One region of the Paenibacillus sp. FSL H8-0282 genome, then DNA from elsewhere that is predicted to be linked to it. Evidence: predicted binding sites of a transcription regulator. Region 1 holds the regulator's gene; the other holds the start of a gene.

Region 1 (15,206 bases):
GGAGTTAACTTCGCCTACGGACAATTCTTCCTTGTTCATCACGTAAGGTACAATTGCTGGATCAAGATCACCACTGCGAGTCCCCATCATCAAACCTTCCAGAGGAGTCATACCCATGGAAGTATCCACAGACACTCCATCTTGAACTGCAGTTACACTACCTCCGTTACCGATATGACAAGTAATGATCTTCAGATCTTCCAACGGACGCTCCAAGTACTCCGCAGCAGCTTTGCTTACGAAGTCGTGTGATGTACCGTGTGCGCCATAACGACGAACTTTATATTTATTGTACAGTACTCTAGGAATCGCGTACATATAAGCTTTTTCAGGCATTGTTTGATGGAATGCAGTATCGAATACAACAACCTGCGGTACACCCGGCATATTTACTTCAGAAGCCGTAATCCCCATCATTGCTGCTGGGTTATGCAGGGGTGCAAGGTCAAACAATTGACGAATTTTAGTCTTGGCATCAGCGTCCACAAGTGCGGAAGCTTTGAAGAATTCACCACCATGTACTACACGGTGACCCACAGCATTGATTTCTTTAATGGATTCAATAACGCCATGCTCTTTATCCGTTAGGCAAGCTAGAACTTTACGAATCGCTGTGTTATGCTCCAAAATTTCACTTACTTCAGTTACTTCAGCTTTACCAGTAGGTTTATGGTTCAGAATGGAGGAATCCATCCCGATACGTTCCACCAAACCTTTAGCCAAAACGGATTCATCAGCCATATTGTACAATTGATATTTTAAAGAAGAACTACCGGAGTTAATTACTAGAATATTCATATACGGTCACCATCCTTGTCGTACTGGAAGAAGCCTTCGCCTGATTTCATACCCAATTGTCCTGCACGCACCATCTTCTTAAGGATCGTGGAAGGACGATATTTCAGCTCACCATATTCACGGAACATATTTTCGAGTGCAGCAAGAACCGAATCCAGACCAAATCTGTCAGCCATTTCAAGCGGTCCATATTGGAATTGATAACCAATACGCATAGCATCGTCAATATCCTGTGCGGAGGCAACGCCCTCTTGCAGTACATGCATAGCTTCGTTGATAAACAAGCAAATGAGGCGTGATGTTACAAATCCTGGGGATTCATAAATCATTACACCTTTTTTCTCAACAATTTCATCAACAAAGGATTTTGTATCTTCAAAAGTAGCATCTGAAGTTTTCAGACCGCGTACAATTTCAACAAGATCCACTTTAGCTACAGGGTATATGAAATGCATTCCGATCACACGTTCCGGATACATTGTAGAACTTGCAAGTTCAGTCAAGCTAAGTGTTGACGTATTGCTGGCAAGAATAATGTGGTTTGGACATACTTGATCCAGTTGATTCAATATTTTTTTCTTTTCTTCTAAATCCTCAACGATTGTTTCGATAACCATGTCACAAGAGCTCAGCTCTGCGAAATGTGTCACTTTTTGAATGCGGCTAAGAATCAGCTTCTTCTCAGCTTGAGTGATCGCCCATTTCTCCAGTTGCTTATCTAGACTTGTCTCGATCATTTCGTAGGAGTAGTCCAGTTTCTCAGGGGTTTTCTCCACCAGCAATACATCCAGGCCCTTGGCTGCCAGCATTTCGGCAATCCCTTGTCCCATTGTGCCACCGCCGATGACACCAATTTTCTTGAAATTCATAAAAAAGTCTCCATCCTTTCAGGTATCTATACTTTTGTATTGTACCTTGTCTGTCGCAAAAATTTATAAAGCCCGACATATAATGATATCTTAGCATGCCTGAAAAGTAAAAAAAAATAACCAGCATAAATATTTATGCTGGTAAACGCACGCTGTCACGAAATTGACATCGAAATTGCTCTCCAGAGAGCACTTCTTCCTTCATTAAAATGTCAAGGGAGTAATCAAATACATTTCGTTGCTTTTCAAGGTGGTCGTGAGTACGTATTATCAACTCATCCAATATTTTACTGTTTTCCTTCATAAGTTCTTCAGTGGTAACCATTTCCAGCTTGGCAATACCCAACGAAGTCAATCCGGATTTCATCATTGTTTCGACAATATTCAGGGCCTGATCAAAATCGCCACGCGAACCTGTGCTTCGTCCGCCATAATACATTTCTTCTGCAGCCGCTCCACCAAGTGCGATCATAATCTGATCTTCTAAATAATCCTTGGTGTACAGATACTGCTCTTGCTGAGGATTGTGACGTACATAACCAAGGGCTTGCCCCCGCGGAGTCAGCGTAACCTGACTAACACTTCCCGGACGCAGCAGCTCAGCCATAATGGCATGTCCCAATTCATGGATTGCCACCCGCTTTTTCTCTTCGTGGTTAGTTTCTCTGTCCGTTTTTTCCCCCATCATAACCTTGTCAATCGCCATCGACAGATGCCGCTGCTCAACCTCTGTCAATTCCTCACGCATCATATAAATTGCTGCCTCATTCATAACACTTTCGAGCTGAGCACCGGAAAAACCATAGGCTTCTTCGGAAATTTTGTCGAGGTTCACATTTGCATGAAGCGGCTTATTTTTGGCATGCAATTCGAGAATCGATTTACGGCCTTTTTTATCAGGCATGTCCACTTGAATATGACGGTCAAACCGGCCAGGACGCAGCAATGCTGAATCAAGCATTTCTTTACGGTTAGTGGCTGCTACCAGCAGAATGCGCGGCGTTTCGTTGTTATAGATCCCGTCCATCTCGGTCAACAGCTGATTCAAGGTCTGATCATATTCTCGCTGCTGTCCGCCTTCACGCTTTCCGCCAATTACGTCAATTTCATCTATGAAAATAATAGCGCTTTGCTTGTTTTCCTTAAGGGCGCGGGTACGGGCATCCTTAAACAAATCGCGGATACGGCCGGCACCGACACCTACGTACATTTCTACAAACTCACTGCCTGATGCTGCCACAAATACAGAGTTCGTATAATGTGCTGCTGCTCTAGCCATAAGGGTCTTACCTGTTCCTGGAGGGCCTGTAAGCAGAATCCCTTTCAAAGGCCGAATCCCGAATTTGCTGATTTCCTCATGCCGGATCAAAAAATCCAACGCTTCACGAAGCTCCTGCTTTGCATTGTCTTGCCCGCCAATTTCTTCAAAAGTGAGCTTTGAAGGTCCATCCTTCTTGCGTTTCTTCCCGGCACCTGCATTTACCGCAAGTCCGCCTCTTAAATGAGCAATGATAAGTAACGCCGTGAGCATCCCAGCAGCAATTACAATCGGGAATATATTAATGCCTAGAAAAGCCATAAAAATAAACAAGACAGGAATAAATCCGATTAGAATTTCTTTAAGGTATTTAGGCATTATTCCATACCCCCAATGTCGCAGGTTTACGCGGCAAAATAATAAATTTGCTTTCTTTTCCATTACTCAAGCTTACATAGACATTATTGTCATCAATTTCTGTTGAGGCTATCACATTTTTATATTGCGGATATTGCGCTTTGAGTCCATCAAGTTCTGTGGGTATAAGTGTATATTTACGGCTCTCCATGGCTTCGGCTACAGAGAACATCGCTTTATCCCAGTATTCATCCAGCAGTTCACTGGAGTTCTGTTCTACATCAAGTTTTAGTGTACGTCCATCAATCATCGATTTTCCTTCTTGGGAGACGTACTGAACCAGTTCACGTAATTTCGTGCCTGGCTGGAGATCAAGTTTCAAAGTGACCTCATTGCGGTTAATACTGATATGAGAATTATTGACGCCCTCATATTGAGATACAATCTTCTGAAGTGGTTCCTGCATTGCAAACTGACGATACAAAAAGAAGCCACCAAACAATAGAGTAGCCGACAGTAGAGACGTTATCAGCACAGGTACAAGACGTAATTTCAAGAAACGTCCTCCTCTCAAAGATGACAAAATATAAAGCTCATTATAATAATTTATAGCTACTTGAGAGCTCATCAGAGAGACTGAAGTCTCTTATTGCTGTTCTAATTACAAGTAGTAGTATATCACAGGTGTATATACTAATTTCAAAATAAATGTGAATATATTTAAAATTTAATTTTTTAAATATTTCCATCAATACCAAATAAATTCCTCACTTTCGACAAAATCGGCCTTGATTTTTAATCAATCGGCCTATTTTCGTATGTGAATATAAGAGAATATTCGGTGATAACCACCCATTCAGTATATCACTTAGTATATCACTTTTGTACATCAAATAAATGTAAACAAGCGAACTTATAATAAAGTTCGCTTGTTTACTATGCCACCCTTAATTTCCTTATGTTCAGCTTAACTTTTAGGTAAACTGTAACCTTCGCCCATTCGGGACCCATCCGAAAAGCGATAAAATTGATAATAATACCGACCGCTCTGTTTATAAAAAAGCTGCCAAGCATACTCTCCGTTATATACTCCCGGCAGCAAGCGTTCAATCGTTATGTCCGGAAGATCAGCTTTGATAATGCCGCGTATTTTGGCTTCCGAGGTTCCTTTACTTAGTTCCTCAGCAAACACTGCGTCGTCGCCTTCAGCAAATTTTCCATCTACCGTAAAGCGGACCCAGACCATAAGAGCAGTCCCGGCTTCATTTTTCCCAGTTAATACCCAGTACACTGCATTTTCATCCCAAACCGATTTTTGTGCTTTGGTTACCTCTGTTAGACCCGCTCTGGTTTTGGCAACATCCTTAGCGATATCACGCTCGTTCCATTGATCTTTCATAATATAGGCATAGAACTGGATAAGTCCAAACCCCAGGAGCAGAATCAGAACTGACCCCAGGAGGATCCATTTTTTCCTTTTCTTCAAGGTACAGCTCCCTTTCTAGTAATATATCTTTTTTGATTATATAACACACCCGCGTGTTTATCCAAAATTTCATAATTTTCTAGCTTTCCCAGTCTTAAAAATGCACAAAAGGCCGCAACTTTTGCTAAAAGCAAAAAGTCACAGCCTATTATTTATTCGTTATTCTCCAGACTTAACGCTTCAATAAACCTTCGAAGGCTTCTTGCGCTTTACGCCGGATAGCTTCCTCATCCAGGGTTAAGCATTGTCCATGCTTGATGACCTGTTTACCATTCACCCACACATGCTCAACATCCTTAGCGCTAGCAGAGTAAACTGCATGAGACAACAGATCTGTGTGTGGCAGCAAATGCGGCTGATCGATATCAATAGCAATGAAATCAGCTTTCATCCCTACAGCAAGTCTGCCTACATTATTTAAAAAGATGGACTGCGCGCCATATTCTGTAGCCATACGCAGAGCTTCTGGAGCAGGGACAGCCGTTGGATCACCGCTGACACCCTTATGAATGAGAGCTGCAAGCCGCATCTCTTCAAACATATCCAAGTTATTGTTACTTGCCGCGCCATCCGTGCCAAGAGACACCTTCACACCAGCTTTTAGAAGATCAGTAACCCGAGCCACTCCGCTAGCCAGCTTCAAATTACTGCCCGGATTATGAGATACACCCACATTATGGCGAGCCAAGATCTCAATCTCTTCATCATTTAAATGAACACCATGTGCAACTATCGAGGGACGTGTGAACATTCCAAGCTTCTCTAAGTGAGCTACAGGACGTAACCCGTAATCCGCCACATTTTGTTCCACTTCACGTTTCGTTTCGGACATATGCGTATGCATCGGTAAATCCAGATCATGCGCTGCCTGCACGAACTTAACCAGGAAGTCCGGAGGGCAAGTATAAGGGGCGTGTGGCGAGATCATAGTAGTAATTCTACCGTCAGCCTTTCCATGCCAGTTACGGGCAAAAGAAATCGCTTCCGCAAGCTTGTGATTCTGTACATCCTCTGGACATAACCCGATCACACCACGCATCAATACGGAACGGATACCTGATAACTCAGCTACCTCGGCTACTCGGTCCATATGATCATACATATCGAGGAAGGTCGTAGTTCCACCCTTCAGCATTTCCAATACAGATAAGGAGGTTCCCCAGTATACATCATCACCGGTGAACTTTTCCTCCATCGGCCACATTTTCTCCTGAAGCCACACTTGTAGCGCTAAATCATCTCCATATCCACGCAGCAAAGACATCGCCGCATGACCATGTGTGTTTACAAGTCCAGGCATGAACAGCAGACGGCTGCCATCAACCACTTGCACTCCAGCTTCCATCTGAGGCTCTTCTTTTCCTATGTAAGTGATTAAATCATCTTCAATAGTCATATATCCACTCAGAACCGGCTCATCCGTTTCCGGAGTCAGAAAATACCCGCCCTTAATTATCGTTTTATTGTTGTTCATGTTCACTTTCTTCCTTTCCATCCCGCAAGTAATAAGCAAGACTTTGCAGATCAGTTGTAAAATCAGCTGCATGCACCCGGATATTCGGTGGTGTCTTCAGAATCACAGGGGCAAAGTTCAAAATCGCTTCAATCCCAGAAGAAATGAGGATATCTGCTACATTTTGAGCTTCTGAATCAGGTACGGTAATAATGGCAATGCGAATACCTTGCTCACGAATTGTGCTGCCTAGTTCATCCATCGGTTGCACAGTAAGGGAGTTGATCTTACGTCCAACCTTAGGAGCGTACGAATCAAATATAGCCGTGATTTTCATAGTATCTTTGAGATATGCATTGTAATTAGACAAGGCATGTCCGAGATTACCTGCTCCAACTAAAGCTACATTAAGCTGTTGATCCAGCTTCAGGATATGACGGATTTTCTCAATAAGATACGTTACATCATAGCCGATACCTTTTCTGCCGAAGTCACCAAAATATGCTAAATCCTTACGAATCTGTGCGGGATTAAGATCAAGCTTTTGCCCAAGTTCCTGAGAGGAAACTGTTAATATTTCGCGATTCTGGAGATCATTCAAAAAACGCAAGTACACAGGCAGTCTGCGAACAACGGCTTCTGATATTTTATCCGATTTCATATTTTCCCTCCTAAAAATAGTAATGTTCTTGTGAAAATCCATATTCAAACGTCTACCTCTCCTTATTAAGGACGGTACTGTAACACACCGCCCTTAAGGATAAGGAGGAGCTAAACTGAAGACGAGCGTTTTAAGAAGCGCCGCCATCCTCTAGCCATTCCGCTATGCGAGGGACCATTTGATCAGTAAGCATATGCTCCATTTTGGGACCAGGCAATGAATAAAGGAAATACTTCCCGTAATGAGATTCAATAACCCTCGTATCATAAACAATAACTATTCCGCGATCCTGCGCCGTGCGAACCAGTCTTCCGAATCCCTGCTTAAAACGAATAACCGCTTGAGGAACAGATAATTTCATGAACGGATTCTTCTTCTGGGCCTGCAATAACTCAGACTTCGCTTCCGCCAACGGGTGATTCGGTGGTTGAAACGGAAGTCTCACGATGGCCAGGCAAGTCAGTGCTTCACCTGGAATATCTACACCTTCCCAGAAGCTGCTCGTCCCCAGCAATACGGATGCTGCACTGTCCTGAAAGCGGCGGATCAGCTTGCTCCGGCTGCCACCTTCCACGCCTTGACCAAGCACCGTAATCTCTTGTGAGGCCAAAGCCTCTTTAAGCGGATCATATACCTGACGCAGCATTTTATAAGAAGTAAACAGAACCAGCATCCGCCCACGTGTTGTTTTAGCAGCTTCCGATAATGACTGTACGAGTGTATCGACAAATCGAGCATCGCCCACACTCCCCTTCACACTAGGAAAATCACGCGGTATAACTAGCAGTGCCTGCTCGCGATACTTAAAGGGAGATGGAAGGAGTGAGGTCATTAGACGTCCCTCTTCTACAGCTTCGTTAAGTCCGAGATTATCAATCATAAATTGAAAAGATTTATCTACAGATAGCGTCGCCGAGGTAAGCACGATGCTTTTTTTCTTATCGAAGAACAACTCTTTAAGCTGGCTGCTAACATCCACAGGGACGGCATACAGCTGTAGGGATTTGCTGCGGTAATTTCCATTTGCCTCCAGCCAATATACTACATTATCGTCATTCAGCCCCATAAAGAATCTTACTTGCTCACGTATGGAAGCCAAATCTTTAAATAAACCGCTAATATCAGTAACAAGGCTGTCTGCTGAGGATTGGCTTTCCTGGTCACGCATCTCGTTAAGCATTTTATCACCCTTACGGATGATGTCGCTTAACGTCAGATTCATAGTGTTCTCTAGCGCAACCAATTCATCCCAATCCTTCGGCTTACGGGCGGGAAGCAACCGCATAACCAGTTGTCCCGCTTCTCCTGCCCCTGCATCACTGCGTTCCGGCAATAGGCTGAACAGCTTGTCGCTGAGTGCATCCCAGGTTTCTTTGACGGTAAGCAGATCCGGGTAGATCCGATCGATGACTCCGCTCCATTCTGAAGCCTCTTCACTGCCTGACGACTGTAATATCTGACGCAGAGCAGGAAGCTGTCCGTTTCGGCTATCTTTATACAGTCGCGATAACGTGTGTGCCACAGTGAAATGCTTCATATGCATGCCAAGATGTTTACCAGCCACATCTTCTAAATGATGTGCTTCATCAATGACAAGATGCTCGTAAGCCGGAAGCAGCTGGTGCCCAGCCTTAACATCTGCGAATAGCTTGGAGTGGTTCGTAATAACCACGTCAGCAATCCCAGCTTCATGCTTGGCCCTATGATAATAACATTTGCGGAACCAAGGACAAGAACGGCCCAGACAGGAATCGGTATCGCTTGCCACCGTCTCCCAGAAGTCACCGCCCCGGCCGCTTAAATTCAGCTCTTCATCATCCCCTGATTCACTTTGAGTGAGCCATACAATCATCTGAGCTGCAGTAAGCGCATCTTCCCTTGGGCTTATAAAGTCCTTCTTATTAATTTTATGCTCAAACTTACGCAGACACAAATAATGCCCTCTTCCCTTAAAAATAGCAGCTTTAAACGGAAAAGGAACTACCTGCGTTAACAAAGGGATATCCCGCTCGCGCAATTGGTCCTGCAGATTAATGGTATGAGTGCTGACCATGACTTTTTCATTGGTGCGAACGCTTTGATAAATGGCAGGCAACAAATAACCGAGCGATTTACCGGTTCCTGTGCCCGCTTCGATCAGTAGGTGTTTGTCTTCGGCAAGTGCCGTCATCACCTCATTGATCATAATATCCTGAGCTTCCCGGCTTTCATACTGCGGTAATGTGTCTTTAAGTCGTTTGGTTACTTCGTCCATATAATCAGTAAAAGATAAATTCGCTAGCGGATTCTCAGCATGCTCATCTCTAGGTGGCGCTAACTCCGTCCAATCTCCTACTGCAAGCGCTAATTGACGATAGAAAGTCAGATCACCTTCGGGCTGTAGCGTTTCCGCTTCCCGCTCTCGCAGCAGACCATCAAAGTACCAGCCCAGATCACTATCCTCTTCGGTAAACAGCTCACAGAGTCTCTGGATCGTAAGCAGCGGCAGCTCGTAGAGCTCCTCCAGACATTTCAGCAGCACTAAAGCAGTCGCAAGTGCATCACTATCTGCCTGATGCGGACGATCATGTGTCACTCCAAAATGAGCACTGACAGAGCCAAGTTGATAAGATGTGAGCGAAGGAAAGCAAATTTTCAGAAAATCAATCGTATCCAAAATCCGCCCTTGAAATGGCAAATAACCACAACGATCTAAAGCATTTTGTAAAAAATGGAAGTCAAAAGCGACATTATGCCCTACGAGCACAACATCATCCAAGAGCGGAACAAGCTCCATCATCATCTCATCCAGCTCAGGCGCATCCTTCACATCATCATCGGTAATCCCCGTCAGACCTGTTATAAAAGGAGGAATCGGCGTTCCGGGCTTGACATAGGAACCATATACCCGGGAGATGGACCGGTCTTCTTCTATAATTGCAAGGCCAACCTGGATAATTTCACCCACGGATTGGGTTCCTGTTGTTTCAAAATCAAGCACGGCAAATTTCATTATAATTCTATTCCCTTTCAATTGAGACTCTTAATCAGCATAACAGAAGTTGCGAAAAAAGGCGATGCACACCACTGGTTCAGGGGATGCATCGCTTGAATGGAAATTTCCAAAACCGTTATTCTTTTACAAAAGGGAAACCAGCTGATTTCCAAAGTGCAGCTTCCCTCCACGACGGCGGCATACCTCTAAGTTAACGTTTGGTTCCGGAAGCGCAGGGTCATGCTGCAAAGCAAGATCAAACAATTCCTGCGCTTCATTGAAACGTTCCTGTGAGGCTCGTATGCACCCTAAAGCATTATAAACCATGGCTTTCAGCTTGGTTTCCCGTATCAAGCCCAGCATATGGTTCAGATGACTCCAAGCGGCCTCACCGTCACCTTCCTGCAGATAAGAGATGGCTAAATATAATCGAGCAGCCAAGCTATCCGGGTATTGCGCAATAACTTCTTTAAACTGATCAATACACTTTCCATACATCAGCAGCTTATAATACCCCTGACCTCTTACAAAGCAATCCATACACAGCTCTGGTGCTTCCTGTTCCGGCACTTCCTCTTCGACCTCTGCTGTAAAATCAGCACTTTCGCGAAAGGAACTAAGCTTCTCAGCAAAAGCGAGCCATTCATCCATCACTTTATCGCTCAGTCTATGCAGCATATTATAATTGCATAAAAGCTCGTTCCGGCGGGCACCCTCCGCTGTAGGGTAATCTGTTACGATCTCCTGAAGCACCTTGTTCATTTCAGCAAACAAATGTTGAAACATGGGCGATCCCCCCTTACTGAAGATGAAATCAGTTCAGCTTGCCTGACTTCATTTTCTGCGAGATCGGGGTCTTTCATCCCTGCCATTCATTACATGGCGTAAGTCCATACATTAAGCGATTGTAGCATGCAATTCATGATCAGCCAGCTTCACTGGTTTGTTATTCTCATCCACGAATACCACCGTTGGCTTATGTGACTCCAGTTCTTCCGAGGACAACATCGCATAGGAAATGATAATTACTGTATCGCCCGGCTGAACAAGACGAGCTGCGGCACCATTAAGACAGATCACTCCGCTTCCACGCGGTCCAGGGATTACATAGGTTTCCAGTCGTGAACCATTGTTGTTATCCACAATTTGAACTTTTTCATTCTCAAGAATGTCCGCGGCTTCCATCAAGCTCTCATCAATGGTAATACTGCCCACATAGTTCAAATTCGCTTCCGTTACTGTTGCGCGGTGAATTTTGGATTTCATCATATGTCTAAACAAGTGCAGCAACCTCCTTTGGAATAAATACATTATTATCAATCAAGCGTGTTCTGCCAAACTTTACGGCGAGCGCTATAATAATTTCCCCATCCACTTCTGATAAAAGAGCTTCATCCTCTAATCCTTCAAGATCCGGGAATGTTAAGATCTCCGCGTAATCAATCACCGCTAAAGGAGAGCTGGAAATAACCGATGTCAACAATTCCCGCACTTCAGCAACGGTTGTTACTTTTCCTTCTTCAATGGACTGACGTGCTTCACGTAAGGAACGAGATAACACCAATGCCTGACTACGCTCCTCTGGAGTCAAGAATACGTTACGTGAGCTAAGTGCAAGTCCATCCCCTTCACGAACGATCGGACAAGGAATAATTTCGACATTCATATTAAGATCGTACACCATTCGGCGAAGCACAGCAACTTGTTGAGCATCCTTCAGCCCAAAGAAAGCATAATCCGGCTGTACGATATTGAAGAATTTATTAACCACTGTGGTTACACCATCAAAATGCCCAGGGCGGGAAGCCCCACAAAGCCGGGTAGTAAGCCCCGAGACCGAGACCGTAGTCCGAGTAGGCTGCGGATACATTTCTTCCACACTGGGGATAAATACAATATCTACTCCCTCACGTTCAGCGAGTTCCAAATCACGACGCTCGTCACGCGGATAGGAATCATAATCCTCGTTTGGCCCGAATTGCAAAGGATTCACAAAAATGCTCATTACCACTGTGTTGCTCATTTCTCCAGCCCGGCGAAGCAGACTGGCATGTCCGTCATGCAAATATCCCATTGTAGGAACGAACCCAATCGGGGTGTGGCCACCTTGTCTCATATACTCCAAAGCTTCGCGCAGCTGCTCAATGCTTCTGACGACTCTCATTTATTTCCCTTCCTTTCTTGCAGCGCCATATAAAGATTCCAAAACCGTTTCATCTGCATTAAAAACGTGGTCTTCATCTGGGAAGGAACGTTCCTTCACTTCCTTCACATATTGGCTGATGCCCTCACGGATTACATTACCCACTTCCGCATAGGTTTTGACAAAACGTTTCTCACGGTAAGGTGAGGCATACCGCAGCAAATCATGGAAAACCAATACCTGTCCATCACAGTAACGGCCTGCACCGATACCAATGGTTGGGATGCTAAGCGCTTCAGAGATCGCTTGGGCTACTTCTTCCGTTACCAGCTCCAGAACGATTGCAAAAGCACCTGCGGCCTCAAGCGCCTTAGCTTCATCCATCAGGCGTTGCGCATCTTTGGCATCTTTGCCTTGAATCCGGTAGCCACCAATCATATTCACAGATTGCGGAGTAAGCCCGATATGTCCCAGTACAGGGACTCCCGCAGCTACAACCGTAGCTACAGTATCACAAATCTCGAGTCCGCCTTCCATTTTGACGGCATGAGCCCGCCCTTCCTGCATTAATCTGCGCACACCCCGCAGAGTTTCATCTACACTTCCGTGATAAGTCATAAATGGCATATCCGCCACGATAAAGGTGCTTTGTGCTCCTCGAGTTACCGAGCGGGTATGATACACCATATCTTCAATCGTTACCGGTAAAGTTGTATCGTATCCAAGGACTACATTCCCAAGAGAGTCACCAACCAAAATAAGGTCGATACCTGCTTCTTCTGCAAGAACTGCAGACGGATAATCATAAGCGGTCAGCATGCTCAGTGGCACACCTTCTGCTTTCATTTTTTTCATTTTCACAATATTTAGCGCTTGTTTGTTTGCCATTTCTCTTTTCGTCCTCCTTTTTAAGTAACCTGCCCGTAAAAATCGCAACAAAAAAACCTTTTAGCAATCATTTGCTAAAAAGGTCCGAAGGGCAAAAAAGAGTCACTTGCGATCGTCCCTTCTGTCTCGGTCCTTACGGCTCAGAGCAGAATCCAACGTAACCGTCAAACGCAGTTATGAAGGTATTTCCAATAATAAAAATATAAAAAAGTTCTTCAGTTCAAGAGTACAGTTCGATAAACGATACCGCCTCCGACCCATAGTATAACAAAAAAAGCTCGGAATTACACGAAAAAAATATGACAAGGGATGATACCCTTGTCATATAAAAAATATTATAAAAGTTCAATCTCACCTGAGCATACGTTAGAGATCTCTCCCAAGCTGTTTTTAAGCAGCAGACCCCCCATTTCATCCAAACCTACTACCACACCTTCAGAACGCCCCTGAGAGCTATTGAGTGCGATCTGGCGACCCAAAGTCACTGACATGGACTCCCAGAGCTCTTTGATGGGTTTAAAACCTTGCTTCATGTACAAATTGTAATGCATCTCCAGCTCGTCCAAAACCGCTTTTACCAGCTCAGAACGGTCAACTGGAGCACCACCCCGCTCAATCCGAAGTGAAGTCGCGACCTCCTGCAGATGATCAGGATAATCTTCCTCTGTCATGTTCGCGGAAATGCCAATTCCAGCAATGCAATAATGAAGCTCCCCTTCTCTTAGAGAAGATTCGAGTAAAATCCCACAAATCTTACGACCGCCTGCGAGCAGATCATTCGGCCATTTAATGCCGGCATCTACACCTGTTACCCGTCGAATTGCCTTACAGACGGCAACCCCAGCCAGCAATGTCAGCTGCGGAGTCACCGACAAGGGTAATTGGGGCCGTAACACAATACTCATCCAAATGCCCTTGCCACGGGGAGAAAACCACTTTCTTCCCATTCGGCCGCGGGCACCCGTCTGTTCCTCCGCGATGACTGTTGTCCCTTCCGGCGCGCCGTTTTCCGCTAAAAACTTAGCTTCTTCTTGAGTGGACACCACAGATTCCAGCAACTGAATGTCACCTACCCAATTCGAAGCGGAGGTCTCTCGCTTCAGCTCAGTTAGCGACAGCGCTTTATCATCGCTCATGTCCATCCATCCTTTTTGCTTCAAGCAGCAATAATTGTTTATCGTTAGGTAAATCACCTGAAGCGACCGCTTGCAGGAGTCCATTTAACATTTTGCCTAGCCATGGTCCCGGACGTTTATCCAAAGCCTCCACCAGCTCATTGCCTGTAATCTCAAGCTCTGAAAGGCTGGTTAGCGGCATTTGAGCGATCCATTCTCTTGCCGCTTGTACATTTACAGTGGCAGGTGAGGTTGAGGCCTCTGACGATTCCACGACGGAAAAGACAGAAGAAGCCGCTGTTGAAACCACAGCGGGAAGCGCAGGTGCGGCGGCTGGCAGGATCGCCAGCAGCGAGAGCCACGCTTCGGCAGCTTCCACGCCGAAGGCCAGCACGGCGGCGATCCATTGCCGCCGCAGACCTTCCATGCCGCCCGTACCCGGCGGCATGGCCTCTATTGCAGCGGTCCAAGCTTCGCGGACCCGAAGCACCTGGACGACGCCGCTCCGCGTCGTCCCCGAGAACGTCCATGCCCGCAGCAGCACATCGGCCTCTTGGGCCGATTGCTTCAGGGCATGGAGGAGAAGCGCCCACCGCAGGCGGGCGCTCTCCAGTTCCCCGATCCCGGCCGTTGAGGCGGCGGCAGCCGCCATATCGGTTCCGGTCCAGGGGAACGGGGCTTTGCCGCGCGCCAGCAGCTCGCAGCGCGCTAGCATGCCGAGGCCGCGCAGAGGATGCGGCCCCTCGACGATACGGTCCAGCTCCGCGCGGACACGCTCCACAGCAATATGCGCCAGCTTATCCCGCTGGCGCATCAGGCCCCTCCACGTGTTCTTCGCGATGGAGAAATCCAGCACCGATGCAAAACGAATGCAGCGAAGCATACGAAGTGCATCTTCGTCAAACCGCTCCTCCGCATCGCCTACACAGCGAATCACCTGCAGCTGTAGATCCTTCTCACCCTCAAAAGGATCAATAAGTTCCCCATTTAATCCACAGCAAATCGCGTTGATCGTGAAATCACGACGACGAAGATCCTCCTTCACATCGTTGACGAAAAAAACATGCTCTGGACGACGATGGTCTACATAACCACTCTCTGTCCGGTATGTCGTCACTTCAAACCCACAACCATCCTGTATCACGGTGACCGTACCATGAGCTAATCCTGTTGGCACACTGCGCGCAAAGATAGCTATCACTTC
Region 2 (15,206 bases), 2.3 Mb from region 1:
ACTCAGCTATTTAATTGAGTTGCTCCGCAACCGGAATGCTGCTACTATCTCTGTGGTTACCTTGTTTGATAAACCATCAGGCCGCACTGTTAATCTTGAAGCCAGCTACACAGGCTTCGTGTTACCTGACGAATTTGTAGTAGGCTACGGATTGGATTATGCCGAGCGGTATCGGAACCTCCCATATGTTGGAGTACTGAAACCTGAGATTTATTCCAATTGAACTAAGGACTGCCTCGATCATACGGATCGGATACCCACAACTTCCTTTATTTGAGGTGTCCCAAGAGGCTATGGTACAATAACTTGAGTGTTGTGAGAGGAGGTAGGGGATGAATCGGTTCATCCGGAATTCTGGTTTTTATTTGATTTTATTTTTAGTCGTGGTGGGTATTGTCCAGTTTGTGAGCAATGGAAATGAAGCCGCCGATTTCCCTAGATACGACGAGTTACGGCAGGAGATCAAGAACAACAATGTGAAGGATTTGACGGTTCAGTTTGAGGGTAATGCCTTTCTGGTCACAGGCGAGTATAGAGAGCTGCCTGCCGATACTAAATCGAAAAGCTTCTCCACATATATTCCTCCTACAGATGCCGCTATCAATGAACTGATTCAAGCCAGTGATGTTAATGGGATTGAATTAACTCAGAAGAAAATGGAAGGTACCAGCATTTGGCTGACATTCCTTTCTTCAATTATCCCACTGGTAATTATGTTCATCTTGTTCTTCTTCCTGTTTAACCAGGCGCAAGGTGGCGGCGGTAAAGTCATGAATTTCGGCAAGAGCAAGGCTCGGTTATATAATGAAGAGAAGAAGAAAATCAGCTTTGAGGATGTAGCAGGGGCGGACGAAGAGAAGCAAGAGCTTGTCGAAGTCGTTGAGTTCCTAAAAGATCCACGCAAATTTGCAGCTGTTGGCGCACGTATTCCTAAGGGCGTATTGCTTGTAGGTCCTCCGGGAACAGGTAAAACATTGCTTGCCCGTGCGGTAGCAGGTGAAGCTGGCGTTCCTTTCTTTAGTATTTCCGGTTCTGACTTTGTGGAAATGTTCGTGGGTGTCGGTGCTTCTCGGGTACGTGATTTGTTCGAGAATGCTAAGAAGAATGCTCCATGTATTATCTTCATTGATGAAATTGATGCTGTGGGTCGTCAGCGTGGCGCCGGTCTTGGTGGCGGACATGACGAGCGTGAACAGACGCTTAACCAATTGCTGGTTGAGATGGATGGATTCGGTGGTAACGAAGGCATTATTATTGTAGCGGCGACTAACCGCGCTGATATACTTGATCCGGCATTGCTTCGTCCAGGACGTTTTGACCGTCAAATTACGGTTGACCGTCCTGATGTGAAAGGCCGTGAAGCTGTACTTAAGGTTCACGCTCGTAACAAACCGCTTACGAAAGATGTAAGACTGGATGTTGTTGCTAAACGCACAACCGGATTCACAGGTGCTGATCTGGAGAATCTGCTGAATGAGGCAGCTTTGCTAGCTGCACGTCGTAACCGTAAAGATATTTCCATGATTGAAGTGGATGAAGCTATTGACCGTGTTATCGTAGGTACTGAGAAACGCAGCCGTGTGATCAGTGACCGCGAGAAACGTATTGTAGCTTATCATGAAGCAGGCCATACTATTGCAGGTTACTTCCTTGAGCACGCTGATATGGTGCATAAAGTTACTATTATCCCACGCGGACGTGCAGGCGGATATGTTATTATGCTTCCGAAGGAAGATCGGATGATCGTTACCAAGCAGGAGCTTTTGGATAAGGTTACTGGATTACTTGGTGGACGTGTTGCTGAAGAATTGTTTATTGGTGAGATCGGTACGGGTGCATACAGTGACTTCCAACAGGCTACGCGCATCGTGCGTGCCATGATTATGGAGTACGGTATGAGCGATAAGCTTGGACCTATGCAGTTCGGATCTTCTCAAGGTCAAGTATTCTTGGGTCGTGATATTGGGCATGAACAGAATTACAGTGACTCCATTGCTTATGAGATTGATCAGGAAATGCAGAACTTTATTACTTCGAGTTACGAACGTTGTAAAGATCTGTTGATCAAACACTCCAAAGAAATGCACTTGATTGCCAATACATTACTTGAGAAAGAAACACTTGAGCTTGATCAGATCACACAACTGATTGAACAAGGATTCCTTTCCGAGGATGGTAAACCAGAGGGTGGCGAAGGTGTTGCCCATGAAGTTGGCGAGCCTGTCATCGACAATATCGGTGATGTGCGAGTTCGCATTCAAGGCAAGCCTGAGGATGAACAGTCCACACTTCCTGACCTATCGAAGGATATCCCGAATAACCCTGATTCTGAGGGTAATGACGGTTCTGACGATGACAATAAAGGTGGGGGCACTAGCCTTACCTAATTGGGTCCACCATTCATATGATGTAAATTTATCCGGAGAACGTAACTGTTCTCCGGATTTTTTATTTTAATTTTTAAGGGATTCTATGCCTTAAAGCCTGTCCAGTTACATTGACAGGGGCTGGAACGTTGTGTACATTAGTGATTAATATTACTTACTATTTATATCAGCATGTTCATTTTTTCACCATGATGGCGCATGCCATTTGATAACATCATGTCGGCGAAAAGCCGCGAGGATTTAAGGGGGAGAACAATCGGTGGAAGCTCTGGCGCTTGAGCGCAAGCAGGAACAGAATCGAGAACTTCGTAAACGTCTTGAACAGCTTAAAAAGGAACGAAACGCAATCATTTTAGCTCATTATTATCAACGTGATGAAATTCAGGAGGTTGCCGATTTCCGGGGCGACTCTTTTTTACTCGCTCAGAAAGCTGCAGAGACAGATGCGGAAGTTATTGTATTCTGCGGTGTTCATTTCATGGGGGAAAGTGCAAAAATTCTAGCCCCGAACAAAACCGTCCTTATTCCTGATGAACGTGCAGGCTGTCCAATGGCAGATATGGTCAATGTAGACGGTTTGCGTAAGCTAAAAGCTCAACATCCAAATGCTAAAGTAGTCACTTATATCAACTCGTCCGCCGAGATTAAAGCAGAAACCGATATTTGTTGTACCTCTGCTAATGCTGTGAAAGTAATCGAATCCCTTGATGCCGAAGAGATTATTTGGGTCCCAGATAAGAATCTTGGTCAATATGTACAAGATCAGACGGGCAAGAAGCTGATTATTTGGGAAGGCTATTGCAACACTCACGACATGTTGACCGTCAAAGATGTAGTAGAAATGAGAGCAAAATATCCAGATGCGGAATTTGTAGTTCATCCAGAGTGTCGTCCTGAAGTAGTCGCCATGGGTGACTATGTAGGCAGCACTACATCAATTCTGGAGTATTGCCGGAAATCGGATCGTAAGCAATTTATCGTTGGAACGGAAGATGGTACCGGATATCAGCTTCGTAAGGATAGTCCAGATAAAGAATTCCATTTTGCTACCAAATTTCTTGTTTGTCCTAATATGAAAGTTAATAATCTAAAAAAACTGGTGAAATGCCTGGAGACGATGAAGCCACAAATCTATGTACCGCCTGCTGTCGCCGACAAAGCCAGAACATCCCTAGAGCGCATGCTACAAGTCCGGTAGCATGCGCTACTCTTTCGTTGAAACAGGTGAAAAGCGGTCATGATTCCACAATATTTGGTTGATTTTGATCTTCGGGATATTCCTACGGTAAAGACAGATTGTATTGTTATTGGTTCAGGGATTGCCGGGTTATTCACAGCTATTAAAGCCAGTGAAGATCGGCGTGTCATAATGATCACAAAAAAATCAGTAATGGAAAGTAATACTCGCTATGCACAGGGGGGGATCGCAGCTGTTATAGCTGAGGATGATTCCCCTGCTTACCACCGGCAGGATACCTTAATGGCCGGAGCAGGTCTTTGCTCCTCAACAGCTGTCGATGCACTTGTTAATGAAGGGCCGGAAGGCGTTCATGAGTTAATTCGCTTAGGAACTCTGTTTGATAAGGAAGATGGGGTACTGGCTTTGACTCAGGAAGGTGCACACAGCCACCGCCGTATTTTGCATGCTAATGGGGATGCTACAGGTTATGAGATTGTTCGTGCATTGGCGGAACAGGTAGCCGAACATGAGAATATTGAGGTCTGGGATGATCATTATGTTATCGATCTCATCACTGAAGGTGGAGAATGTGTAGGCGCATTATTGCAACGGCCCGGTGGTGGAAGGTTGTTCCTGCAAGGGGATGCGACCATTTTGTGCTCTGGTGGAGCAGGACAATTATATCGATACACTACCAACCCAGAAGTAGCTACAGGAGATGGTGTAGCGATCGCCTATCGCGCTGGGGCTCATATACGAGATATGGAATTTATTCAATTTCATCCTACAGCACTTAGTTACCCGGGAGCTCCTAGATTTTTAATCTCCGAAGCTGTGCGTGGGGAAGGAGCAGTCTTGCGCAATATTAATGGAGAACGGTTCATGGAACGTTATCATGACCTGCTTGAGCTAGCTCCGCGGGATATTGTAGCACGAGCTATTGTAAGTGAAATGGAACATACTAAATCAACGTTCGTTTATTTGGATATTACACATGAATCTCCAGAGATGGTGAAGCATCGGTTTCCCACAATATATGAGACATGTATGGGCTATGGACTGGATATTACAAGTGATTGGATTCCAGTGGCTCCCGCTGCGCATTATATGATGGGGGGGATTAAGACCGATCTGAATGGAGAGAGCACCATCCCACGTCTGTTTGCTTGCGGAGAGGTTTCCTCCACAGGCCTGCATGGCGCTAACCGTTTAGCTAGTAATTCATTATCTGAGGCCATTGTATTCGGACAGCGTATTATTGATCGGATTCATGAGCTTTCCCCGCTGGACCGTGATGTTTTATCGGTTAACAGTAACGAGGGACGTGTAGATTCGCCAACTCAAGCTATTGTGGAACGTCGTTTGAAGCTACAGAAGGTAATGGTTCGATATGCCGGACTACGTCGTAACGAAGAGATGTTACTTAAAGGACTAGATGAATTAAAACGACAGCTTCCAATATTTGGATCAGCATTGTCCAAACGTGAGGAATATGAATTTGCTAATATGCTGACCTGCTGTTTGCTTGTGACAGAGTCTGCTCTGGCACGGGAAGAGAGCCGTGGGGCGCATTACCGTGAGGATTATCCGCAGCGGGATGATGATCAGTGGCGTAAGCACCTGCTTCAAATTCGCGAACTGGGAATAGTGGAGGAATTAAGCGATGATGTTTAATGGTTACAATGAAGAGCTAGTACAATCCATCAAGGCCTGGTTGCGGGAAGATGTTGGTTCCGGAGATGTAACCACGCAGATGACGATTCCAGTGGGCCATGAGTCCAAAGGGATTATTCATGCCAAGGAAGACGGTATAATTTGTGGCATTCCAATTGCAGAGCTGGTCTTTGAAATTGTGGATCCGGCACTTAGTTTTACAGCCCTTGTCGAAGAAGGCCAAGCTGTAACTAAAGGGACAGTAATTATTGAGGTTGAGGGCAGCACACATGCAATTCTAACAGGTGAGCGGCTTGCGCTTAACTTGATGCAGCGTCTTTCGGGTGTGGCATCACGTACAGCTTCTTTCGTGCAGGTGCTGGAGGGATTACCGACTCGTCTAGTAGACACACGTAAGACTACACCAGGTCACCGGATGCTAGAGAAATATGCTGTTCGTATTGGTGGAGGCTATAATCACCGTTTTGGCTTATATGATTCAGTTATGATCAAGGATAATCATATCAAAGGCGCGGGTGGTATTCGGCAGGCTGTAGGTCGTGCCCGGAAGAACATCCCGCATACGATGAGCATCGAAGTGGAGACCGAGAATTTAGAGCAAGTCGAAGAGGCGCTGGCAGCAGGTGCTGATATTATAATGCTCGATAACATGTCTAACGATATGATGAAGCAAGCTGTGGCTAGGATTAAATCGAAAGCTCCGCATGTTAAGACAGAGGCTTCTGGCAATGTATCGTTAGAAACCTTACGCGGGATTGCTGAAACGGGTGTGGATGTGATTTCTGTCGGGCGCCTTACGTACTCCTTCTCCAGTCTGGATATCAGTCTAGACCTTAATGCCAAGAAGGAAGGGCCTTTGTCATGATGCTTGCTGTCGATATCGGTAATACCAATATTGTTCTCGGTGTATATAGAAAACGCGAATTGCTGCATCATTTTCGGCTAAGCACTGCGCGTCAATCGACCGTGGATGAATATGGAGTAATGATACACAATCTTTTTCACATGTCAGGTATATCTGTCAAAGACGTTGAAGGTGTAATTATATCTTCGGTTGTTCCGCCACTAGTTAAGACTATTGAGGATATGTGTATTAAATATATAGGGAAAGACCCATTGATTGTTGGACCAGGGATTAAGACGGGGCTTAACTTACGTTATGAGAATCCGCGTGAAATTGGCGCAGACCGGATTGTTAATGCAGTTGCTGCGATTGAACAATACAAATGTCCACTTGTCGTTGTTGATTTTGGTACGGCTACGACTTTTGATTGCATTGATGCAGGTGCTAATTATCTTGGTGGCGCGATTGTCCCCGGTCTAGGCATTTCAACGGAGGCATTATACCAGCGGGCATCTAAGCTGCCGCGAATTGAATTGGAGAAGCCTAAAAAGGTCATCGGGCGTAATACGGTGCACGCGATGCAGGCCGGGATTATTTTTGGCTATGCGGGTCAGGTTGAGGGCATTGTTAAACGAATTAAAGTCGAGATGAACGCTCCCGAACTGAAGGTTATTTCGACCGGAGGCCTTGCCTCGCTAATTGCGGGTGAAACGGACTGTATCGATGAAGTAAATCCTATGTTAACGCTAGAAGGATTAAGAATTATTTACGATCGTAACCAATAAAGATAAAGAAGCCTAAAAGGCGAAGAGATAGGAGGGCTATGCACCCAATGGAAAAAAAGAAGGATCGACTAATCCGCGGCACGGCTCTTAATGGTAAAGTGAGAGCGTTTGCTGTCCGCACAACTGAATTGGTTGAAGAACTAAGACGCAGACACGATACGTATCCAACGGCTACAGCCGCAATGGGACGTACAGTTACCGCTGCAGCCATGATGGGCGCTATGCTCAAGGGTAGTGAGAAGCTGAGTATTATGGTTAAAGGGAATGGACCGATCGGACAAATCGTTGCAGAATCCAATGCATTGGGAGAAGTGCGTGGTTATGTGCATAATCCTCATATTCATTTACCGAGCAATAGCATGGGGAAGCTGGATGTAGCTGGAGCGGTGGGAACTGAAGGGTTCATTGATGTTATAAAAGATTTAGGTATGAAAGAGCCGTACAGAGGTAGTATTCCTATTATCTCCGGGGAGCTTGGCGATGATTTTACCTATTATTTTGCGGTTTCTGAGCAAACTCCAGCTGCGGTCGGCCTAGGTGTACTGGTAGATACCGATGAGTCAGTAATTGTGGCTGGAGGATTTATTGTTCAGCTTCTTCCTGGTCTGACTGATGCGGAGATCACAGAGATTGAAAAAGCTGTAGGGGCGATGCCTTCTGTAACAGCGCTTCTCGATCAGGGGCTGGAGCCAGAAGAAATGCTGCGCTACCTGTTGCCGGATGCAGTGGTTATGGATGAACTGGATATTAACTTTGCTTGTCAGTGTTCGCGTGAGCGGGTAGAGCAGACATTGGTTAGCTTAGGACGGGATGAACTGGAGAGATTAATTGCAGAAGATGAACAGGCTGAAGTCGTATGCCATTTTTGCAATGAGGCTTATGTTTTCAATAAGGACGATTTACAGGTCATTTTAGAACAAGCGAATTCGTAGGGTATTGGGATGATGACGAGACAGGAACGTGCACTTCGCAATACGGTTATTATTCTAGCTGTAGCAACTTTAATGCTCGGGGGTCTATTATTCTGGAGTTTGCGCGCCATGGCCCTTCTTAAAGGAGATACAACAGACAATGAATCACCGGATGTAGCGACTGCAGGCGGACAACCGATAACGGATCAGCAGTGGATGGATGAGCTCAAAAAAAAGCATGGAGAAGAAGTGTTAATCAGTATGCTTAACCATATTGTCGTGAACATGGAAGCTAAGGCATTAGGAATTACCGTGACAGACGATGAGGTTAAGCAGGAACTGGCACGCACTATAGTTGGGTACGAATCAGAAGCGCAATATTATGCTCAAATGCAATCTCAGCTCGGATTATCTCGTCAGGAAGTGTTCGCAGAGACAGCTTATCGTCTGTCCTTACAAGCGATAGCCACGGTGGGCATTACAATCAGTGATGCCGATATAGATGCTTATTTAGAGCAAAATGCCGAGCGCTTCATTCCAAAAAAGGAAATGCAGCTTTCTATGATCAAGGTCTCATCCTATGAGAAAGGCCAGCAGGTAATGGATCGCTTGGAACAGGGTGAGGATTTCGCTGATTTGGCTAGGGAAGTGTCTATTGATGATGAGAGTCGGCAGCACGGAGGCAGCTTAGGCAAAGTAGAGGAAGATGACCCTTTTTGGCCAGAGGGAATGTTAAAGACTGCCGCTGGATTGGATGTGGGTGATATAGCCGGTCCAATCGAGACAGGGGAAGACTTCGCCATTATCCGCTTGGAGAGTATTCACTCTCCAGAAATGCCGGATCAGAAAGAAATTCGGGCGCTTGTACGTCAAGAGCTGGCTTTGGAGCAAGCCCCTCCCTTGCAGCAGGTGGAAAGCGATTTACGCAATAAATATGAGGTATCAATAAATATTGACAACAGCCTGCAAGATTGATAATATGATATTAACGTAAACCCTACCGTTTTAGTCGGAAATAACTGACGGTGGTCAACAATTTAAACTCCATACACAGAAGCATAAAGTCATAATTTACGTTCTTATATCGCATTTATCATTCTAAGGAGGTTTTTGCTCATGGCTAAAGTCGTTAACAACGTAACAGAATTGATCGGAGGTACTCCGCTCGTTCGTTTGAATCGTCTGGCACAGGAAGGCTCCGCAGATATTTATTTGAAATTGGAATATCAGAACCCGGGATCAAGCGTAAAAGACCGGATTGCAATCAGCATCGTGGAAGAAGCTGAGCGTGAAGGTCTACTGAAACCGGGAGGTACGATTGTAGAAGCTACTAGTGGTAACACTGGTATCGGCCTGGCACTTGTAGCTGCTGCTAAAGGTTATAAAGCAGTTATCGTAATGCCGGAAACAATGAGCTTGGAGCGCCGTAATCTCCTTCGCGCATATGGAGCGGAATTGGTGCTGACCCCAGGATCGGAAGGTATGAATGGTGCGGTTAAGAAAGCAGACGAAATTCTGAAAGAAAACCCAAGCTATTTCCCATCCGAGCAATTCAAGAATAAAGCGAACGTGAAGATTCACCGTGAGACTACTGGACCTGAAATTATTGACGCTATTGAATCCATCGGCGGTCCTTTGGATGCTTTTATTGCAGGTATCGGAACAGGCGGAACGATCACTGGTGCGGGTGAAGTGCTGAAAAGCCAATATCCTGATATTAAGATCTATGCTGTAGAACCTGCTGCTTCCCCAATCTTGGCTGGAGGCAAACCAGGTCCTCACAAAATCCAGGGTATCGGAGCTAACTTCATCCCTGAGATTCTGAACCAAGATATCTATGATGAAATCATCCACGTTGAGAATGATGAAGCTTTCGAAACTGCACGTCGTGTAGCTAAAGAAGAAGGCGTCTTGTCTGGTATTTCTTCAGGTGCTGCTGTATTTGCCGCTCTTAAAGTAGCTAAAGATTTAGGCCCTGGCAAAAAAGTAGTAGTCATTATCCCAAGTAACGGCGAACGTTACCTGAGCACACCACTTTACAATTTCGAAGCGTAATTGTTTGCAATAACGTAAATCTATAAGAGTCTTCATACCACTTTTTTGGTGGTGATGGAGACTCTTTTCGTTGATTTAAAAGGCATTTGGTACTTTGCATATATGGCAGGCTAGACGTGGTAATTTTATTATTGTTGAAAAAAGCTCTGGTTTTTGCAGAAAACGAAAAAATCATAATAATTTCCTATCGCTGAGGGCTTTTCAATAATGCCTTAAGTACAGTATACTGACAGGCAATATACTACTGACGATTTAAAATAATTAAAGTCTGGACAAAACTAAGCAAATGCTTACGAAGCGAGTTTTATTGCGAAGTGATGTCTACGAAGTAATGGCTTCATAAAACTAAGCAAATGCTTACGAAGCGAGTTTTGTCTCGATGATTAAACTGTAAGATGATGCTAGACAAAACTTAAGCAAATGCTTACGAAGCAAGTTTTATTGCGAAGTGATTTCTACGAAGTAATGGCTTCATAAAACTTTTAGGAGGATGGCTTTGGAAATCATAACAACCTGGAACGAGTGGGAACAATGGGCTGCTGAAGACTGGAGCATGTTTCCCTTGATTATAAAATCACCCCGGTGCACCAACGAATTACCCGCGGCCTGGGAGCAAGCCTGGGAGTTAGCTTCCCAGTATTCTGTAGTTTTAGAAAGTGGTAAGGGTGGCCGTTATACGTACTTGGGCTTAAATCCTGTTTCGATATTGAAAGGCAAGGAGGATAACGCGGAAGTATTTAGCTTCCCTACTGAATCTTTGGAATCAGCATCAGTGGACGAGGAGAGGACACCTGAGGCAACAACACTGCATGGACAACCGCTGGAGCTACTGCAGCAATGGATGTCGGATTTTACGTCGCCTAAGTTAAAGGATGAAGATGTTCCTCCTTTCTCTGGTGGATGTATTGGATTCCTTGGTTATGATGTGGTTCGTTCTTTGGAACGATTGCCGTCTCTTGCCCAAGATGATCCTGGTTTTCCTGATTATCTTTTTATGAGGTTTGACGAGATATGGATTTATGATCACGAAGAGCATGTGCTGTATTGTGCTGTCCACGTTCCAGTTCCAGCAGACTGTGGGCTGGAGGATCTGCAAAATCTCTATCTTGGCAGTATAGAACAGGCTGGACAAATGGTAGAGCAGTGGCAGCTGATATCTTCAGCTGCAGGATTGGATGATGAGGCTGTGGGCAGCATTGAGGCCCTTACAGTTTCATCAGGAGAGTGGCCGGGCATGGCTTCGGCTTTTTCGCCTGAGAAGTTTCAGCAGGCAGTGGTGGACGTTCAGGAATACATCCGCCAAGGCGATGTCTTCCAAGTGAATCTCTCGCTGCGCCAGGAGGCGCAGCTGAAGTCCTCGCCGGAGGATGTTTACGAGTGGCTGCGCAAGCTCAACCCGTCCCCGTACATGGGGCTCTTGCGGTCGCCCGGCTTCGCGCTGTCCAGCGCTTCACCGGAGCTGCTCGTCAAGCTGCACGGGGACAAAGTGAGCGCCCGGCCCATCGCCGGCACCCGGCGCCGGGGACTCACTCCCGCGGAGGATGCCGCCATGGAGGCGGAGCTTCGCGGGAGCGAAAAAGAGATCGCCGAGCATATCATGCTTGTCGATCTGGAACGCAACGACATCGGGCGTGTCGCTGCATACGGTTCCGTCAGCGTTCCGGAGCTGATGACGGTGGAGCGATACTCTCATGTGATGCATCTCGTTTCGCAGGTAGAGGGCCAGATTGCGCCGGATAAAGACGTTTATGCGGTTATCGCAGCTTTATTCCCGGGGGGAACCATCACAGGGGCTCCCAAGGTAAGGACAATGGAGATTATCGAAGAACTGGAGCCGGTTCGACGTGGACCCTATACAGGTTCGATGGGTTTCATTGACTATAACGGCAATATGGAATTAAATATTATTATAAGAACGCTGGCTGTAAAAGACGGGGTCGGATATATTCAGACAGGTGCCGGCATAGTGATCGATTCTGATCCCTACCGTGAATACCGTGAATGCCATAATAAAGCCAAAGCGGTAGTGAAGGCAGTACTCTGTAGTGAACTGCAGCAGGAATTGCCAGCTACCAGCGGAGCCGAAGGGGGAGTAGCACTGTGATCTTGGTCATCGATAATTATGATTCCTTTACGTATAACCTCGTACAGTATTTAGGTGAGCTTGGGGAAGAGGTTAAAGTGCACCGCAATGATGAAATTACCATCGAAGAGATTGAAAAGCTGGCACCTGACCATATTCTAATTTCACCAGGCCCATGTACACCAAATGAAGCGGGAATTAGTCTGGAATTGTTGCATCATTTCAAGGGGATCATTCCGATCTTCGGCGTATGCCTTGGACATCAAGCGATTGGACAAGCATTTGGTGGCAATGTCATCCGTGCTGAGCGTTTGATGCATGGGAAGACATCGCCTATTTACCATAACGGGACCTCAGTTTTTGAAGGTCTGGAGTCTCCTTTTACAGCTACCCGATATCATTCACTGATTGTAGAGCGGGAGAGTCTCCCAGATTGCTTGGAGATTACGGCTGAGACTGAAGAAGGGGAGATTATGGCATTGCGCCATAAAGAATACCCTATTGAAGGTGTACAGTTCCACCCGGAATCTATTATTACGGATCATGGTCATACGATGCTGCGTAACTTCTTGAAACGGAGAGCCGGAGAAACGGCATGAAATATATAGGATTTAACAATGGTGTCATTGACGCCAGAGAAGCCGTGGTTTCTGCCTTGGATCACGGCTTTTTGTACGGCATTGGCTTGTTCGAAACCTTTCGGACCTATGGGGGAGTTCCCTTTTTGCTGGAGCGTCATTTGAAGCGTATGGCAGAGGGGTGCAAGGAACTGGGCATTCCATTTGAGGCAGAAGCGGCACATCTGCTTGACTGGATTAAGCGCGTTATGGACAAAAATGAATTAAAAGAAGCTTATATACGCTATACCGTAACAGCCGGTGAGGATATTCTCGGATTACCTGCTGGTGATTATCAAAAGCCCAATCATTTGTTGTACATCAAAGCGCTGCCGAAAGTATCAGATAATCTTTACAGTGAAGGCAAAGAGCTGCAGCTGTTGTCCTTGCGGCGTAATACTCCTGAGGGAACTGTGCGATTCAAGTCGCTGCATTATATGAATAACATTCTGGCTAAGCGTGAGCTTAGAGGGTATGCTTCTGCGGCAAATGGTGCTGAAGGACTAATGCTGACGGCAGAAGAATTTATTGCGGAGGGCATTGTCAGCAACATCTTTTTTATTAAAAACAACAGGCTCTATACCCCAGATCTCACCACAGGCATTCTTCCGGGAATTACCCGGGAAATGGTGCTGGAGCTGGCTCTTAGTGTAGGCCTTAGTGTTGAAGAAGGAACATATCACTGGGAGCAGTTGAAAGCTGCTGATGAAGTGTTTCTTACCAATTCCGTACAAGAAATTGTTCCTGTTACCGGGGTGTGGCACGGAGATGCAAGATTTACTATAGGTACTGGCCAGTGTGGAACAATTACTGCTGGCTTGATTTCATTATATAGAGATAGGACGGCGATTGCGAAATGAGACCAGTCCTCTTTAAGCGGACATACCGTTGTGGAAATACAGACTTGGAGTTAGGAAATCGAACATTGATTATGGGCATCCTTAATGTTACCCCTGATTCTTTTTCAGATGGAGGACTTTGGGATCATCCGGACAAAGCCGTTGAGCATGCGCTGCGTATGGCTGCAGAGGGTGCTGATATTATTGATATCGGCGGTGAATCTACTCGTCCTGGTCATCAACCGGTGGGACTTGAAGAGGAGTTAGCCCGTGTATTGCCTGTGATCGAGAGTATTCATAAGGCGGCACCTCATCTTCCGTTATCCATCGATACCTATAAAGCTGAAGTAGCCCGCCAAGCTATGGCTGCGGGTGCCCATATCATTAATGATATATGGGGTTGTAAGGCTGATCCGGAAATGGCGGCAGTGGCCGCTGCTGCTGACTGTCCTATTATTTTGATGCATAACCGGCAGGACCGTAATTATACGAATCTGAGTGCGGATATGTCGGCTGACCTTAAGGAAAGTATTGATCTTGCGTTAGCCGCAGGTGTTAAGCCGGCCAATATCATATTGGATCCAGGTATCGGCTTTGCTAAAGATTATAATGAAAACCTGCAGGCAATGATGCTTTTAGACGGGTTGACTGAGTTAGGCTATCCGTTGTTACTGGCGACGTCCCGCAAAAAATTCATCCGCACGGTACTTGATTTGCCGTCTGATGATGTTGTGGAAGGCACCGCAGCTACAGTAGCTTTTGGTATTGCTCAGGGTTGCCAGATCGTCCGTGTACATGATGTATCTCTAATTAAACGAACGGTTAAGATGTGTGATGCGATGTTGTATGCTGCACCTCCAGTGGTGCGTGAATAGCTATATTTTACGAAAAAGGGCGGATTAATCATGGATAAAATGACAATGCATCGCATGGAATATTACGGATACCACGGTGTATTTGAGGAAGAGCGTAAGCTGGGACAACGTTTTTACATTGATTTAGAGCTTGAGCTTGATTTGCAGGGTGCGGGCTTGAATGATGATTTGAATCAAACTGTGAATTATGCTGAAGTTCATGAATTAGTCAAAAATATTGTCGAAATAAAGTCTTTTAAGTTGATTGAAGCTTTGGCAGAATATATTGCATCCTCCGTACTGGACACTTATACTGTTATCAATGCAGTAACGGTTAAGGTAACTAAACCTCATCCGCCTTTCGACATTCATTTTCAGGGAGTGACTGTAGAGCTGCGCAGAACTAGAAAGTGAGAACAAGGTCCATGAATATACATTCCACCTCTGAAGAATCAGAGGCTTATATTGCTTTAGGGGCTAATTTGGGTGACCGCGAGGGCACACTGTCAGAGGCTTTGAACAGACTGGACGCTCATGATGAAATATCGGTGGTCCGCTGCTCCAAAGTTTACGAGACAGAGCCAGTTGGTTATTTAGATCAGCCGCAGTTTCTCAATATGGCAGCAGCTTTGCGAACGACACTTGCGCCCGAGTCCTTGCTGGAAGTGATGTTGGGGATTGAAACGCAGTTGGGTCGTATCCGGGATATCCGCTATGGACCGAGAACGGTAGATTTGGATTTGTTGTGGGTTGAGGGTCAGATGCTCGATACACCACATTTAACGTTACCGCATCCACGCATGTTAGAGCGTGCTTTTGTATTGTTTCCGCTCAGTGACATCGTTCCACAGAATGAACAATCTTCCGGACTTCGCAAGCTGATTACAGCAGCGCTTCAAGACATAGACGGGAAGGAAGGAATTCGGTTGTGGACAACAAGCGTTTGGGACGGAGGGTCAGGGCATTCCGTAAGCTAA

The links. Region 1 encodes Rex, which represses fermentation and respiration genes when NADH is low (regulators of the CRP and FNR family bind a similar motif). Its sites were predicted from a motif close to TTGTGAAATATTTCACAA; they were not measured.
Region 2: a site for Rex is predicted at 2,559-2,576, ahead of nadA (quinolinate synthase NadA). Genes of this name have one in related genera too.

The regions. Positions count from the first base shown of each region.
Region 1 is NZ_CP150146.1:4,617,914-4,633,119, forward strand. Features, by position in the region: gene NST94_RS19980 (acetate kinase) at 1-798, opposite strand, end outside; gene NST94_RS19985 (3-hydroxyacyl-CoA dehydrogenase NAD-binding domain-containing protein) at 795-1,667, opposite strand; gene NST94_RS19990 (AAA family ATPase) at 1,801-3,303, opposite strand; gene NST94_RS19995 (hypothetical protein) at 3,296-3,838, opposite strand; gene NST94_RS20000 (DUF5590 domain-containing protein) at 4,250-4,768, opposite strand; gene NST94_RS20005 (amidohydrolase) at 4,941-6,242, opposite strand; gene NST94_RS20010 (redox-sensing transcriptional repressor Rex) at 6,229-6,882, opposite strand; gene dinG (ATP-dependent DNA helicase DinG) at 7,013-9,874, opposite strand; gene NST94_RS20020 (hypothetical protein) at 10,001-10,642, opposite strand; gene panD (aspartate 1-decarboxylase) at 10,754-11,137, opposite strand; gene panC (pantoate--beta-alanine ligase) at 11,130-12,020, opposite strand; gene panB (3-methyl-2-oxobutanoate hydroxymethyltransferase) at 12,021-12,887, opposite strand; gene NST94_RS20040 (biotin--[acetyl-CoA-carboxylase] ligase) at 13,223-14,023, opposite strand; gene NST94_RS20045 (CCA tRNA nucleotidyltransferase) at 14,013-15,206, opposite strand, start outside.
Region 2 is NZ_CP150146.1:72,302-87,507, forward strand. Features, by position in the region: gene hpt (hypoxanthine phosphoribosyltransferase) at 1-223, shown strand, start outside; gene ftsH (ATP-dependent zinc metalloprotease FtsH) at 333-2,387, shown strand; gene nadA (quinolinate synthase NadA) at 2,647-3,585, shown strand; gene nadB (L-aspartate oxidase) at 3,625-5,241, shown strand; gene nadC (carboxylating nicotinate-nucleotide diphosphorylase) at 5,231-6,106, shown strand; gene NST94_RS00360 (type III pantothenate kinase) at 6,103-6,870, shown strand; gene hslO (Hsp33 family molecular chaperone HslO) at 6,918-7,802, shown strand; gene NST94_RS00370 (peptidylprolyl isomerase) at 7,812-8,756, shown strand; gene cysK (cysteine synthase A) at 8,898-9,836, shown strand; gene NST94_RS00380 (anthranilate synthase component I family protein) at 10,327-11,940, shown strand; gene pabA (aminodeoxychorismate/anthranilate synthase component II) at 11,937-12,518, shown strand; gene NST94_RS00390 (aminotransferase class IV) at 12,515-13,396, shown strand; gene folP (dihydropteroate synthase) at 13,393-14,250, shown strand; gene folB (dihydroneopterin aldolase) at 14,281-14,643, shown strand; gene folK (2-amino-4-hydroxy-6-hydroxymethyldihydropteridine diphosphokinase) at 14,655-15,206, shown strand; gene NST94_RS00410 (helix-turn-helix transcriptional regulator) at 15,158-15,206, shown strand, end outside.